DNA from 3 places in the Kitasatospora sp. NPDC034035 genome. Region 3 is predicted to be linked to each of the others. Evidence: riboswitches for the same ligand, from Rfam matches in the RefSeq annotation. Region 3 holds a riboswitch; each other region holds the start of a gene.
The links. Region 3 has a riboswitch for S-adenosylmethionine ahead of ACZ52J_RS23345 (IclR family transcriptional regulator). Riboswitches for the same ligand answer to the same signal wherever they lie in the genome.
Positions count from the first base shown of each region.

Region 1: it holds a riboswitch for S-adenosylmethionine, as region 3 does, so the genes downstream of both, thrC (threonine synthase) here and ACZ52J_RS23345 (IclR family transcriptional regulator) in region 3, are expected to answer to the same signal.
Region 2: it holds a riboswitch for S-adenosylmethionine, as region 3 does, so the genes downstream of both, ACZ52J_RS23895 (aminotransferase class V-fold PLP-dependent enzyme) here and ACZ52J_RS23345 (IclR family transcriptional regulator) in region 3, are expected to answer to the same signal.

Region 1 covers NZ_JBVISA010000075.1:2,822-6,909, reverse strand. Annotated here, with positions in the region: gene ACZ52J_RS42215 (alpha,alpha-trehalose-phosphate synthase (UDP-forming)) at 1-678, opposite strand, end outside; gene ACZ52J_RS42210 (glucosyl-3-phosphoglycerate synthase) at 752-1,732, opposite strand; SAM riboswitch class I at 1,904-2,039, shown strand; gene thrC (threonine synthase) at 2,056-3,336, shown strand; gene ACZ52J_RS42200 (MoaD/ThiS family protein) at 3,378-3,653, shown strand.
Region 2 covers NZ_JBVISA010000017.1:88,460-92,547, reverse strand. Annotated here, with positions in the region: gene ACZ52J_RS23905 (response regulator) at 1-182, shown strand, start outside; gene trpD (anthranilate phosphoribosyltransferase) at 303-1,379, shown strand; SAM riboswitch class IV at 1,487-1,606, shown strand; gene ACZ52J_RS23895 (aminotransferase class V-fold PLP-dependent enzyme) at 1,659-3,035, shown strand; gene ACZ52J_RS23890 (Lrp/AsnC ligand binding domain-containing protein) at 3,049-3,330, opposite strand; gene ACZ52J_RS23885 (rhomboid family intramembrane serine protease) at 3,372-4,088, opposite strand, start outside.
Region 3 covers NZ_JBVISA010000016.1:142,538-146,625, reverse strand. Annotated here, with positions in the region: gene ACZ52J_RS23350 (threonine/serine exporter family protein) at 35-1,288, shown strand; gene ACZ52J_RS23345 (IclR family transcriptional regulator) at 1,360-2,073, opposite strand; SAM riboswitch class I at 2,274-2,416, opposite strand; gene ACZ52J_RS23340 (hypothetical protein) at 2,614-4,088, shown strand, end outside.

The sequences.
Region 1 (4,088 bases), on a different contig from region 3:
GCGCTCGGTGAGGAAGCCGGCCCGGTCGGCGCCCAGGATGCCGGTGAGGACGGCGCGGGCGACGTCGTCCGGGAGCAGCCGGTAGTACTCGGGTGGGGCCCAGGGGGTGTGCGAGAAGTGGCCGATCCGCAGGTCGGGGCGGGCTGCGCGGAGCAGGGCCGGGGTGAGGGAGAGGTGGTAGTCCTGGACCAGGACCGCGGCGTTCGGGGCGGCTTCGGCGGCCAGGGCCTCGGCGAAGGCGGCGTTGTAGGCCCGGTAGGCGGCCCATTCGGTGCGGAAGGCGGCGTCGAAGGAGGGCGCCGTGGGGGTCGCGTAGAGCAGGTGGTGGACGAACCAGAGGGTGGAGTTGGCGACGCCGTTGTAGGCGCGGGCGAAGGTCTCGGGGTCGATGGCCAGCATCCGGACGGCCTGCCCGCCGACGTCGTGGCCGGCCAGGTCGAGGCGGCCGCGGGGGGCTTGCTCGGCGGCTCTGCGGTCCGCCTCCCCCAGGGCGGCGCAGACCCAGACCGCGTTCGGGTCGTCGATCGCGGAGAGGCCGGAGACCAGGCCCCCGCCGCCGCGCCGCAGGGTCAGCGTGCCGTCGTCGGCGGTGCTGAACGACACCGGTCCCCGGTTGGATGCCACCAGGACGGGGGCGGTGCCGGTCGCACTCGAACGTTCGGTCGTGAGATCGCCCATGGTTGGCATGTTGCCGTGGGTCAGGCGCGGCAAACCCGGGGCCCGTCCTCAGTTCACCCGGGGCCGCCCTCGGTCAGTGGCGGATCGCGTATTCGGGGACGGTGTGCATCGGGGGGCGCTCCAGGGCGGTCACCGGGTGGGTGTGGGCGGTGAAGGCGCGGGTCTGCGGGTCGCGGGTGAACTGCGTGAGCTGCGGGAGGAGGAGGTCGGCGGAGGCCTTGAGCCGGTGGGCGCGGTCGAGGCGTTCGAGGGCGGTGCGGTAGATGGTGGCGGCCATCCGGCCGAGGGCCTGGCCGTCCTGGTGGCGGTGGTGCCGGACGCCGACGTCCACCTGGGCCAGGGCGTCCAGGCCGACCAGCTCCAACGCGTCGACCAGCAGGCCGAGTTCGACGCCGTAACCGGTGGGGAAGGGCAGTCGTTCGAGCAGTGAGCGGCGGGCCGCGTACTCGCCGCCGAGGGGCTGGACGAAACCGGCGAGTTCCGGCCAGTGGAGGTTGAGCAGGGGGCGGGCGACGAGTTCGGTGACGCGGCCGCCGCCGGCCGGGACGACGGCACCGGATTCCGTCTCGAGAGGACGGTCGTACATGGCCTTGACCAGTTGGATGGACTCGTCGGTCAGCAGGGGGCCGACGATGCCGGAGACGAAGGCCGGATCGAACTCGCGCAGGTCGGCGTCCACGAAGCAGACGATGTCGCCGCGGGTGACCAGCAGCGAGCGCCAGAGCACCTCGCCCTTGCCGGCGGCGGCGGGCAGCCGGGGCAGGATGGCGTCGCGGTGCTCGACCCGGGCGCCGGCCTCGGCGGCGACGGCGGCGGTGGCGTCGGAGGAGCCGGAGTCGACCACGACGAGTTCGTCGACGAGCGGGAGGCGTTCCATCAGCTCGCGGCGGACGGTGCGGACGATGTCGCCGACGGTGGCCTCCTCGTCCAGGGCGGGGAGGACGACGCTGACCGTGCGCCCGGTGCGTTCCTTGGCCGCGAGGAGGGTGCGCACCGGACGGTCGGCCGCGCTCCAGGAGCGGCGGCGCAGCCAGGACGCCGCCTGCGGAAGCAGCTCGGGAGTCGGTTCGGCGGGCACGGAAGTCTCCTCGGCGGGTGGGGTGGGACGGCTCATCTCGCGTGGCGGACGGTCCCGTTCAGGATTGACGCCTTCGGATACAGTCTTCGTACAGCGGCCGGACCTTCGCACGCCGGGGTCGCCGCTGAGTACCACCACAATTTCACAAGCTCATCCAGAGGGACTGAGGGAACGGCCCGTTGACGTCCCGGCAACCTTCTCGCGCGGCTGTTCTCGACAGGCCCCGGCGGGACAGGTGCCAATTCCGGCCTGTGGCGCGTCCGCGCCGCGGGGAAGATGAGGAGAGAGGCCTCGCCATCATGGCTATCGACACTGTCGCACCTGTTTCCGTGGACCTCGGCCCCGCCGTCGCGCTGTCCTGTCGGGAGTGCGGCACCCGATTCCCGCTCGGTCCCGACTTCGCGTGCCTGGAGTGCTTCGGCCCGCTGGAGATCGCCTACGAATTCGGCAGCGAGGGCGCCGAGGAGCTGCGCAAGCGGATCGAGGCCGGTCCGGCCTCCGTCTGGCGCTACGCGCCGCTGCTGCCGGTGCCGGCCGACGTGGCTTCCAAGCCCAACCTGAACCCGGGCTGGACCCCGCTGGTGAAGGCGGACAACCTGGGCCGGGAGCTCGGCTTCACCGCCCAGCTGCACATCAAGGACGACTCCGGGAACCCGACCCACTCCTTCAAGGACCGCGTGGTGGCCTGCGCCATCGAGGCCGCGCGGGCGTTCGGCTACACGACGCTGTCCTGCTCCTCCACCGGCAACCTGGCCGGCGCGGTGGGCGCGGCGGCCGCCCGGGCCGGGTTCCGGTCCTGCGTGTTCATCCCGCACGACCTGGAGCAGGGCAAGGTCGTCATGGCCGGGGTGTACGGCGGCGAGCTGGTCGGCATCGAGGGCAACTACGACGACGTGAACCGCTTCTGCTCGGAGCTGATCGGCGACCCGGCCGGCGAGGGCTGGGGCTTCGTCAACGTCAACCTGCGGCCGTACTACGGCGAGGGCTCCAAGACGCTGGCGTACGAGATCTGCGAGCAGCTCGGCTGGCGGCTGCCGGAGCAGATCGTGATCCCGATCGCCTCGGGATCGCAGCTGACGAAGATCGACAAGGGGCTGCAGGAGCTGATCAAGCTCGGCCTGGTCGAGGACCGGCCGTACCGGATCTTCGGCGCCCAGGCGGAGGGCTGCTCGCCGGTGTCGGCCGCCTTCAAGGCCGGCCGGGACGTGATCAAGCCGGTCAAGCCGGACACCATCGCCAAGTCGCTGGCGATCGGCAACCCGGCCGACGGCCCGTACGTGCTGGACATCGCCCGCCGGACGGGCGGGGCGGTGGAGGACGTCACGGACGCCGAGGTCGTGGCGGCGATCCGGCTGCTGGCGCGGACCGAGGGAATCTTCGCCGAGACCGCGGGCGGGGTGACCGTCGGCGTGCTGAAGAAGCTGGTCGAGACCGGACGGCTGGATCCGGCCAAGGAGACCGTCGCGATCAACACCGGCGACGGCCTGAAGACCCTGGACGCCGTCTCCGACGCCGGGATGACCGCCGTCATCCGCCCGACGCTGGACTCCTTCCGCGCCGCCGGCCTCGTGTCCGCCTGAACCACCTCCGCCCCCGTGAGGCCCCACCCGCAAGGAGAGCCATGAGCGCCAACGTCCGCATCCCCACCATCCTGCGCACCTACACCGGCGGCGCCGCCGAGGTGACCGCCGAGGGCGTCACCCTGGCCGAGGTCATCGCCGACCTGGAGCAGAACCACGCGGGCATCTCCGCCCGCATCCTGGACGACGCCGGCAAGCTGCGCCGTTTCGTCAACGTCTACGTGAACGACGACGACGTGCGCTTCGCCGAGGGCCTGGCGACCGAGATCAAGGACGGCGCCAGCGTCTCGATCATCCCGGCGGTGGCCGGCGGCTGAGCCGTGACGCCGGCTATTCGGCCGCCCGCCCGTACGGAATTCCGCTTTCCGTATGCGCGGGCGGCCGGTTGCATTCCGGCTGGAATATTTTCGAGTCGAGTCGGAGTAGAGTGTCGCTCGGCTGGGAACAGGGGTTCCCTTGCGGCCACCCGCGGTGTTCCGCCGGGGCGGCGTCCGGCCGGTGAGACCGGCTCGTGAAACATGTCAGGCGGATGTCAGAATTGCCGCGGGCATTTGGGTAATTCGTCCGCTATGTCCGGCGTTAAATGCCGAGATCTTCCCGATTCAGCCCGTGCTGTCCCTTGACGCTTCAGCGGAATTACCGGCGGCTGACCCTGTTGCAGAGGGCGTCGGTCCGGATACATTCAGCGGCGGTCGACGCAATCACCCGCTCACCGGAGGCCGTTGGGCGTCCCGTGCGGAGGGTTGCGGCGT
Region 2 (4,088 bases), on a different contig from region 3:
ACGAGATCTACGGCTGCCCGCCGGTGCTGGTGCTGATCGGCCGGCCGCAGGACTCCTGGCTCGCCGCCTGGAGCCGGGCCGATGCCGCGATCTCCCGACCGGTGGACCCGGTGGCGCTGGCCGAGGCGGTCGCCACCCTGCTGCGGGCACGGCTGGCGAAGCGGGCTCCGGCCGGCCGCTGAGCGGCGGTGTCTCAGTACTAGAGAAGACAGGGCCGTAGGCGCCCCGCCGCTGGATAGGCTGGCTCCCAACCGTACGGACGTCCCCCGGAGCGGGGGAACCGACAACAGCTGGAGTCAGCCATGGTGAACGTGAACCCTGCGAACGGCGGTAGCGACCCCGCGCAGGTGGTCCGCTCCTGGCCGGACATCCTGGCGGCGCTGTTGCGGGGGGAGGACCTCGACCGCTCGTCCACCGCGTGGGCGATGGACCGGATCATGAGCGGCGAGGCGTCCCCCGCCCAGGTGGCCGGCTTCATGATCGCGCTGCGGGCCAAGGGCGAGACGGTCGACGAGGTCACCGGTCTGGTGGACGCGATGTACGCGCACGCCGAACCGCTGGAGATCCCCGGCCCGGCGGTGGACATCGTCGGCACCGGCGGCGACCGGGCGAAGACCGTCAACATCTCCACGATGTCGGCGATCGTCGCGGCGGCCGCCGGCGCCAAGGTGGTCAAGCACGGCAACCGGGCCGCCTCCTCGTCCACCGGGTCCTCGGACGTGCTGGCGAAGCTCGGCGTGGCGCTGGACCTCTCCGCCCGGCGGGTCGCCCAGGTCGCCGAGGAGGTCGGACTCACCTTCTGCTTCGCGGCGAAGTTCCACCCCTCGATGCGGCACGCCGCCACCGCCCGGCGCGACCTCGGGGTGCCGACGGCCTTCAACATCCTCGGCCCGCTGACCAACCCGGCCAAGGTCACCTCCCACGCCATCGGCTGCTTCGACACCCGGCTGGCCGGGCTGATCGCCGGCGTGCTCGCCCGGCGCGGCTCGACGGCGCTGGTCTTCCGCGGCGACGACGGGCTGGACGAGCTGACCATCACCACCACCTCGCGGGTGTGGGTGGTGCGCGACGGGGTGGTCACCGAGACCTCCTTCGACCCGCGGGAGGTCGGCATCGAACTGGTCGGCATCGAGACGCTGCGCGGCGGGGACCCCGCCTACAACGCCGAGGTCGCGCGCCGGCTGCTGGCGGGCGAGCGCGGGCCGGTGCGGGACGCCGTCCTGCTGAACACGGCGGCGGCGCTGGTCGCGCTCGACCTGGGCGACGCGCCGCTGGCGGAGCAGCTCGCGGCGGGCATGGCGCGGGCGGCGGAGGCCATCGACTCGGGCGCCGCGCAGGACCTGCTGCGGCGCTGGTCGGAGGCCACCAGCCGGAGCTGAAGCGGTAGTTGGGAGCCCGCGCCGGTACGCCGGCGCGGGCTCCCCGGCTGTCCGGATGGTGGATGCCCGTTTGACCACCCGCTGGACCCGACCTAGAGTCTTCGGCAGGTCATGAGTGACAGCGCCAAAGCCCCAGCTTGCTGTCCGGCAACCCTCCGTCCGTGGCGGGGTGCCCTGGGTGAGGACCGGGTCGCCACGGCAAACCGTCCGTGCGGCAAGCGCGGACGCCCGACGATTTGGCACTCCCGGGGTCCCATACCCCCGAAGGAGTGCATCCTCATGTCTCTCTCCACCGAAATCGCCACCGAGATCGGCACCCCCCTCGCGGTCCTCGGCGCCGACGTCCAGGTCCCGCTCGCCAGCGGTGACAAGGTCGGCTACGCGGCGCTCGACTACGCGGCCAGCGCGCCGGCGCTGCAGCGGGTGTGGGACGACGTCGCCGCCTACGCGCCGTACTACGGCAGCGTGCACCGCGGGGCCGGGTACCTCTCGCAGCTGTCCACCGACCTCTTCGAGCAGAGCCGCCGCACCGTCGCCGAGTTCCTCGACCTGCGCGAGGGCGACCAGGTGGTCTTCACCCGGGCCACCACCGACTCGCTCAACCTGCTCGCCGGCGCCGTTCCGGCCGGCACCCGGGTGTTCGCCTTCGAGACCGAGCACCACGCCTCGCTGCTGCCCTGGGCGCACGCCGGACTGGGCGTCACCTACCTGCGCGCGCCGCGCTCGCGGGCCGAGGCGGTGGCCGCCCTGGACGCCGCGCTCACCGAGGCGCCCGAGGGGCCCAAGCTGCTCTGCGTCACCGGCGCCTCCAACGTGACCGGCGAGCTGTGGCCGGTCGCCGAGCTGACCGAGACCGCGCACCGGCACGGCGCCCGGGTGGTGCTGGACGCCGCCCAGCTGGCCCCGCACCACCGGGTCTCGGTGCGCGAGCTGGACGTCGACTGGATCGCCTTCTCCGGCCACAAGATCTACGCGCCGTTCGGCGCCGGGGTGCTGGCCGGCCGGGCGGACTGGCTGGACGCGGCCGAGCCGTACCTGGCCGGCGGCGGAGCAACCCGCACGGTGGCCCGGGAGACGGACGGCTCGGTGGCCGTGCAGTGGCACACCGGCCCGGCCCGGCACGAGGCCGGTTCGCCGAACGTCATCGGCGCCTACGCGATCGCCTCGGCCTGCCGGGCGCTGAGCGAGGCCGGCTTCGACGCGCTGGAGGCCCGCGAGCGGCAGCTGGTCGACCGGCTGACCGCGGGGCTGGCGCGGATCCCCCAGGTCAAGGTGCTGAACCTGTTCGGCGCCGGCTCCGCCCGGGTGGGCGTGCTGTCCTTCGTCGTCCGGGGCTGGAACAGCTCGCACTTCTCGGCCGCGCTGTCCGCCGAGTACGGCATCGGGGTGCGCGACGGCCTGTTCTGCGCCCACCCGCTGGTGCGGACCCTGCTCGGTGACGAGGACACCCCGCCGTCGGAGTGCGGTGCGCCGGAGCCCTCGCTGCCGGGCGAGCGCAGCCTGAACGCGATCCGGGTGAGTTTCGGCGCCGGGACGCCGGACGAGCACATCGACCGCTTCCTGACCGCCGTTCGGGAGCTGGTCACGGACGGCGCGGCCTGGAACTACCGCAACGAGGGCGGGCGTTGCGTCGTGGACACCCGCCGGGAGGGCTGAGGCCCCGGCCCCGCTACTCGTCCAGGCCGAGGGCGAAGGCGGCTTCCAGGTCGTGCTGGGAGTAGGTGCGGAAGGCGATCTGGGTCTCGGTGTGGGCCACGCCCGGGACCTTGTTGAGCCGGCCCGGGATGACCTCGGCCAGGTCGTCGTGGCGGCGCACCCGGACCATCGCCACCAGGTCGTATCCGCCGGTCACCGAGTAGACCTCGCTGACGCCCTCGATGGCGGCGATGGCCTCGGCGATCTCCGGGATGCGGTCGACACTGGTCTTGATCAGGACGATGGCGGTGATCACTGTTCGGGCTCCTTTGTGGGGTGCCGCCAGCGTATCGGGCGTCAGCCGGGTCGTCGCGAGGGGTGGCGAACCACCGTGCAGGTGTAGAGGAAGCCGGCCGAGAAGCCGATCACGTGGACCAGGTAGGCCACCCCGGGGCCCGCCGAATGCACCGACCACCACTGCAGGGCGAACCAGAGGCCGAGCACCAGCCAGGCCGGGAAGCGCAGCGGCAGGAAGAACAACAGCGGGACGAGGGTGGTCACCCGGGCGCGCGGGTGCAGGCGCAGATAGGCGCCCAGGACGGCCGAGATCGCGCCGGACGCTCCGATGAGCACCCGGGTGGAATCCGGCGCGTGCGCCTCGGCGAGCGCGAAGCCGTACGTGGCCAGGCTGCCGGCCGCCAGGTAGAAGACGGCGTACCGGGCCCGGCCCAGCCGCCGTTCGACGGCCGGGCCGAAGACGTGGAGGAAGAGCAGGTTGCCCAGCAGGTGCAGCCAGCCGGCGTGCAGGAAGAGGCCGGTGAGGGCGGACAGCGCCGGGTGCTTGCCCGGGGTCGGGGCGGCCGGGCAGCCGGGGACCGGGTCGGGGGCCTCCGTCAACTGCGCGGCGGTCAGCGGCCGCCCGGTCAGCAGTTCGGCCGGGACGGCGCCCCAGCGCTGCTCGTACCGCTGCTCCGCGCAGACCCGGGCCTGGCCGGTGCCGTACAGCGGATTGAGTCCGGCGGCCGGGCCGAGCAGGAAGACCAGGGTGTTGACCGCGATCAGGGCGTAGGTGAC
Region 3 (4,088 bases):
GGACCGAACCGGGCGGGATGGGACGATACCTGCCATGTCTAGCAAGTCTCCATCGGTCCAGGGCGCCGGCGCCCCGCCCGACCCGCTCCTGCGTCTGCTGCTCGAACTGGGTGAGGCCCTGTTGGGCGGCGGTCTGCCCGTCCATGAGGTCGAGGAGGAGCTCCGCGGGCTGGGGCGGGCGCTGGGGGCTCCGCAGGCGCGGGTCGCGGCCCTGACCAACGGACTGTTCGTCGCCCTGGGCGCGGACGAGGCCACCCGGTTCCAGCCGGTCGGCGCCGCGCTGCGGTTCGAGCAGACGGCCGCCGTCCTCCATCTGGTGCACCGGCTGCGCGCGGGTGAGCTCGACGGGCCCCGGGCGCTCGCCGAGCTGGACGGGATCCGGCGGGCGCCGGCCCGCTGGCCGGCGTGGGTGGCGGACCTCGGTGCGCTGCCGGTCGGGGTGGGGGTCTGCCTCTTCCTGCAACCGGTCGCGGCGAACGTGCTGGCGGCCGGGCTCGGATCGTTGGTCGTGGCGGGGCTGACCGTGCTCGCACGGCGGTTGCCGTACCTGCGGCCGCTGCTGCCCGTCACGGCCGGGTTCCTGGTCGCACTGCTGGTCCTGTCGCTGGCGCGGGCCTCTCTACTGGACGGCTCGTTGCGGACGATCGTGGCCACGCTGGCGATCCTGCTGCCGGGCGGGCTGCTGGTCACCGGGTTGTCGGAGATCGCCGCGGGTGCGGCCAGCGCGGGTACGGCCCGGCTGGTGTCCGGCGCGGTGCAGCTGGCGCTGTTCCTCGCCGGGGTGGCGGCGGCCGCGAGCGCGATCGGCATGCCGGCCACGGCGCTGGCCAATGTGCAGGTGGCCAAGCCGAGTTGGTGGGTGATCGGGCTGGGTCTGGCGATCGCCGTGGCCGGGGTGGTGGTCAACGTCAACACGCCGCCCTCGGCGATCCCGTGGATCGTCGCGGTGATCGCGGTCAGCGTCACCGTCCAGGTGGTGGTGGGATCGGTGCACGGCGCGGCGATCGGCGGCCTGGCCGGGGCGGTCTCCGCCGCGGTCGCGGCCACCCTGGTGCACTGGGTGCCGGGCGGTCCGCTCTGGCAGGTGCTCTACCTTCCGGCGTTCTGGATCGTGGTGCCGGGCTCCTTCGGCCTGTTGAACACCGCGCAGATCGAGGTCGGCAACGGCGCGCAGCCGGTGCTGGCGGCCGTGTCGGCGGTGTTCGGGGTGTCGATCGGCACCCTGATCGGCTCGGTGATCAGCCGGATCCCCCGCCCCTCCCTCCCCGTCCTGCAGCCTCGGGCGTGAGCCGGACGGCGGGAGAGGCGGCGGGAGGGACGGGGAGGAGCGGGGCGAGGAGGAGCGGCCGACGAACCCGGTCAGGAGTGGCGTAGCGCTTCGGTGAGGCGGTGCGCCGCCTCGGTGACGGCCTGGGAGAGCTGGGCACCGGGGTGGCGGGTGAGCCGTTCGATCGGGCCGGAGACCGAGACCGCGGCGACGACCCGGTTGGACGGGCCGCGGACGGGCGCGGACACGGAGGCGACCCCGAGTTCACGTTCGCCGATGGACTGGGCCCAGCCGCGGCGCCGTACGCCGCTGAGGGCGGTGGCGGTGAAGCGGGCGCCCTGCAGGCCGCGGTGGAGGCGTTCGGGTTCCTCCCAGGCGAGCAGGACCTGGGCGGCGGAGCCGACCTTCATGGGGAGGGTGATGCCCACCGGAACGGTGTCGCGCAGGCCGGAGAGCCGCTCGGCGGCGGCCACGCAGATCCGGACCTCGCCCTGTCTGCGGTAGAGCTGGGCGCTCTCGCCGGTGACGTCGCGCAGGTGGGTCAGGACCGAGCCGGCGGCGGCCAGCAGGCGGTCCTCGCCGGCGGCCGCCGACAGCTCGGAGACGCGCGGGCCGAGGATGAAGCGGCCCTGCATGTCCCTGGTGACCAGGCGGTGGTGTTCGAGTGCCACCGCGATCCGGTGGGCGGTGGGCCGCGCCAGGCCGGTGGCGGCGACGAGTCCGGCCAGGGTGGCGGGACCGGCCTCCAGGGTGGCGAGGATCGAGGTGACCTTGTCGAGCACACCGACGCCGCTCGTGTTGTCCATGGAATGGGTACTCCGTCTCAAATCCCGTGAGCGGCGGGTCGGCGCTGCTCACGGAGGCTCCGGGCGGGGAGCGGGGGTGGTCAGCGAGGACAGGCCGGAGAGGAAGTCGGCCGATTGCCTGCGCCGGGCACGAGACGGGTACGCGAAAGGGCCGGGGCGGGAAGCGCCCGGGCGAAGGACAGCACAGAGAGCACCGTGTCTCCTCATCTTTCCCGCGCCACAGTGGCGACAGGCCGGAGTTGGCACTGATCCCGGACGGCACGGCGCGTACTTCGGACGCCGGGTCGACCGGGGAGTTGCCGGGGCTTCGTAGGGCCGGTCCCTCCACCCCTCTGGATGATTCGCGAAGAACCATACAAGACTCCCCGGGCAGCACGTCAAACCTCCACCCCTCACGCGCAGGCAGCGGCGGGCGGCCCGCCGGCCGGGCCTTCCCCGGTGGGCCCCCCGGTGGGCCCGATTCGTGGGAGAGTGGAGGAGTCGGGAGTTCCGGCCTGAGCGGTGGCCGACCTCCCCCCGGAGACACTCCAGAGGTCTCCCATGACACAGCTGAACGAGATCCGCTCCATCGCCCCGGAGGCCCTCGCCGTCGCGGGTGTGCTGGACCCGCCGGTCGCGGCCGGGGCGGGATCGCGGGGCTACGACGACTTCGTCGACCCAGGCGACCTGCCGGACTCCGCGCAACCGTGGCAGTGGCACTGGTCCCCCGACCTCCTGTCGCGGCTCGCGGAGGACAGCCGGCTGCAGGTGAAACTGGGCTACAGCTGGTTCGAGGCCGCGGGCAGCGCGGCCGGACCGGTGCGACTCACGCTGTACGGGGTGCCCCACCGGAGCCGGCACGCGCTGGCGACGCGCCTGGCCGAGGCCCGTCCCGCGGTCGGCGCGGTCTTCATCGCGGACGACACCCTGGAGCCGGAGCCCCGCTGGCAGTGGCCGCTGCGCCTCTGCGCCGTCACGACGGAGGCCGCCGAGGGCCTGTTCGCCGTGCTGGACCACGACGCGGAGGTAGCTCCGGTCATCGACGTGTACACCCTCGGCGAGCAGGACGGGGACTGCGACGTGCTGGCCGTCTCCGGCGCCGCCGAGCTCGACGCGCTGACGGCCGGCGGCGGCCTCAGCGCCGTCTGCCTGGCCTGGTGCGCCCCACAGCCGCCCGACCCGCACCAGCTGGCCCAACTCGACGCGGCCGCGCGCAGGCTCGACGCCTCCGGCTGGGTCGTCGCGGACCTCTCGGCGACCGGCGCGGTCGACTGGCTCGACCGGTTCGTCCGCCATCTCTCCGAGAACCTCGCCCTGGACGAGGCGGCCGGCCGCGCCGGCTCCTGGCTGACGGTGGCCCACCCCGGGCTCGCCGAGCACCACGCGGTGGCCGAGGGCCTGGCGGCCGCGGTCGAGCCACCCCCGGCCCCCGCGGTGCCGCCACCCCCGGTCGAGCCGGCCGAGCTGCCGGCCGGTGGCTCGGCCGAGCCTTACGCCGGTGGCCTCGGCGGGCAAGCGGCGGACGACCTCCGTCTCTCCGACCGGCGGCCGCCGCTCGCGGCCCTCACCGACCGGATCCGCCGCGCGGCCGCAGGCGTCCGGTTCAACGGGATGCGACTCGGCGGGGTCGTGGCCGACGCCGTCCGGGAGGTCCGCCAGGCCGGAGCGGCGCCCGGCGTGACCAACGACCGCTACCTCCAGGCACTCGTCAGCGACCAGCAGACGGGCAACCGGCTCCTGCGCGCCTTCCACGCCGGCGCGGTGAACGAGATCCACCTCCGGGTGGGTCCGCACAGCGCCGAGTGGCACCAGATGGCGTCCGCGTTCCCCGAGCAGGGCCTGGAGTTCCGGGGCGGGGCGGCGCGCCTCACGGTCGCCTTCGGCGAGGAGCGGGACCAGGCACTCCTCCACGAGCCCGTGGAGGTCTTCCTGCCCCGGCGGGGCGCCTCCAGCGAGGCCGTCTTCCCGGTGACGGTCGGCGCCCAGGAGCGGGAGATCCGGTGCACCGCCCGCGTCTACTACCGCAAGCGCCAGCT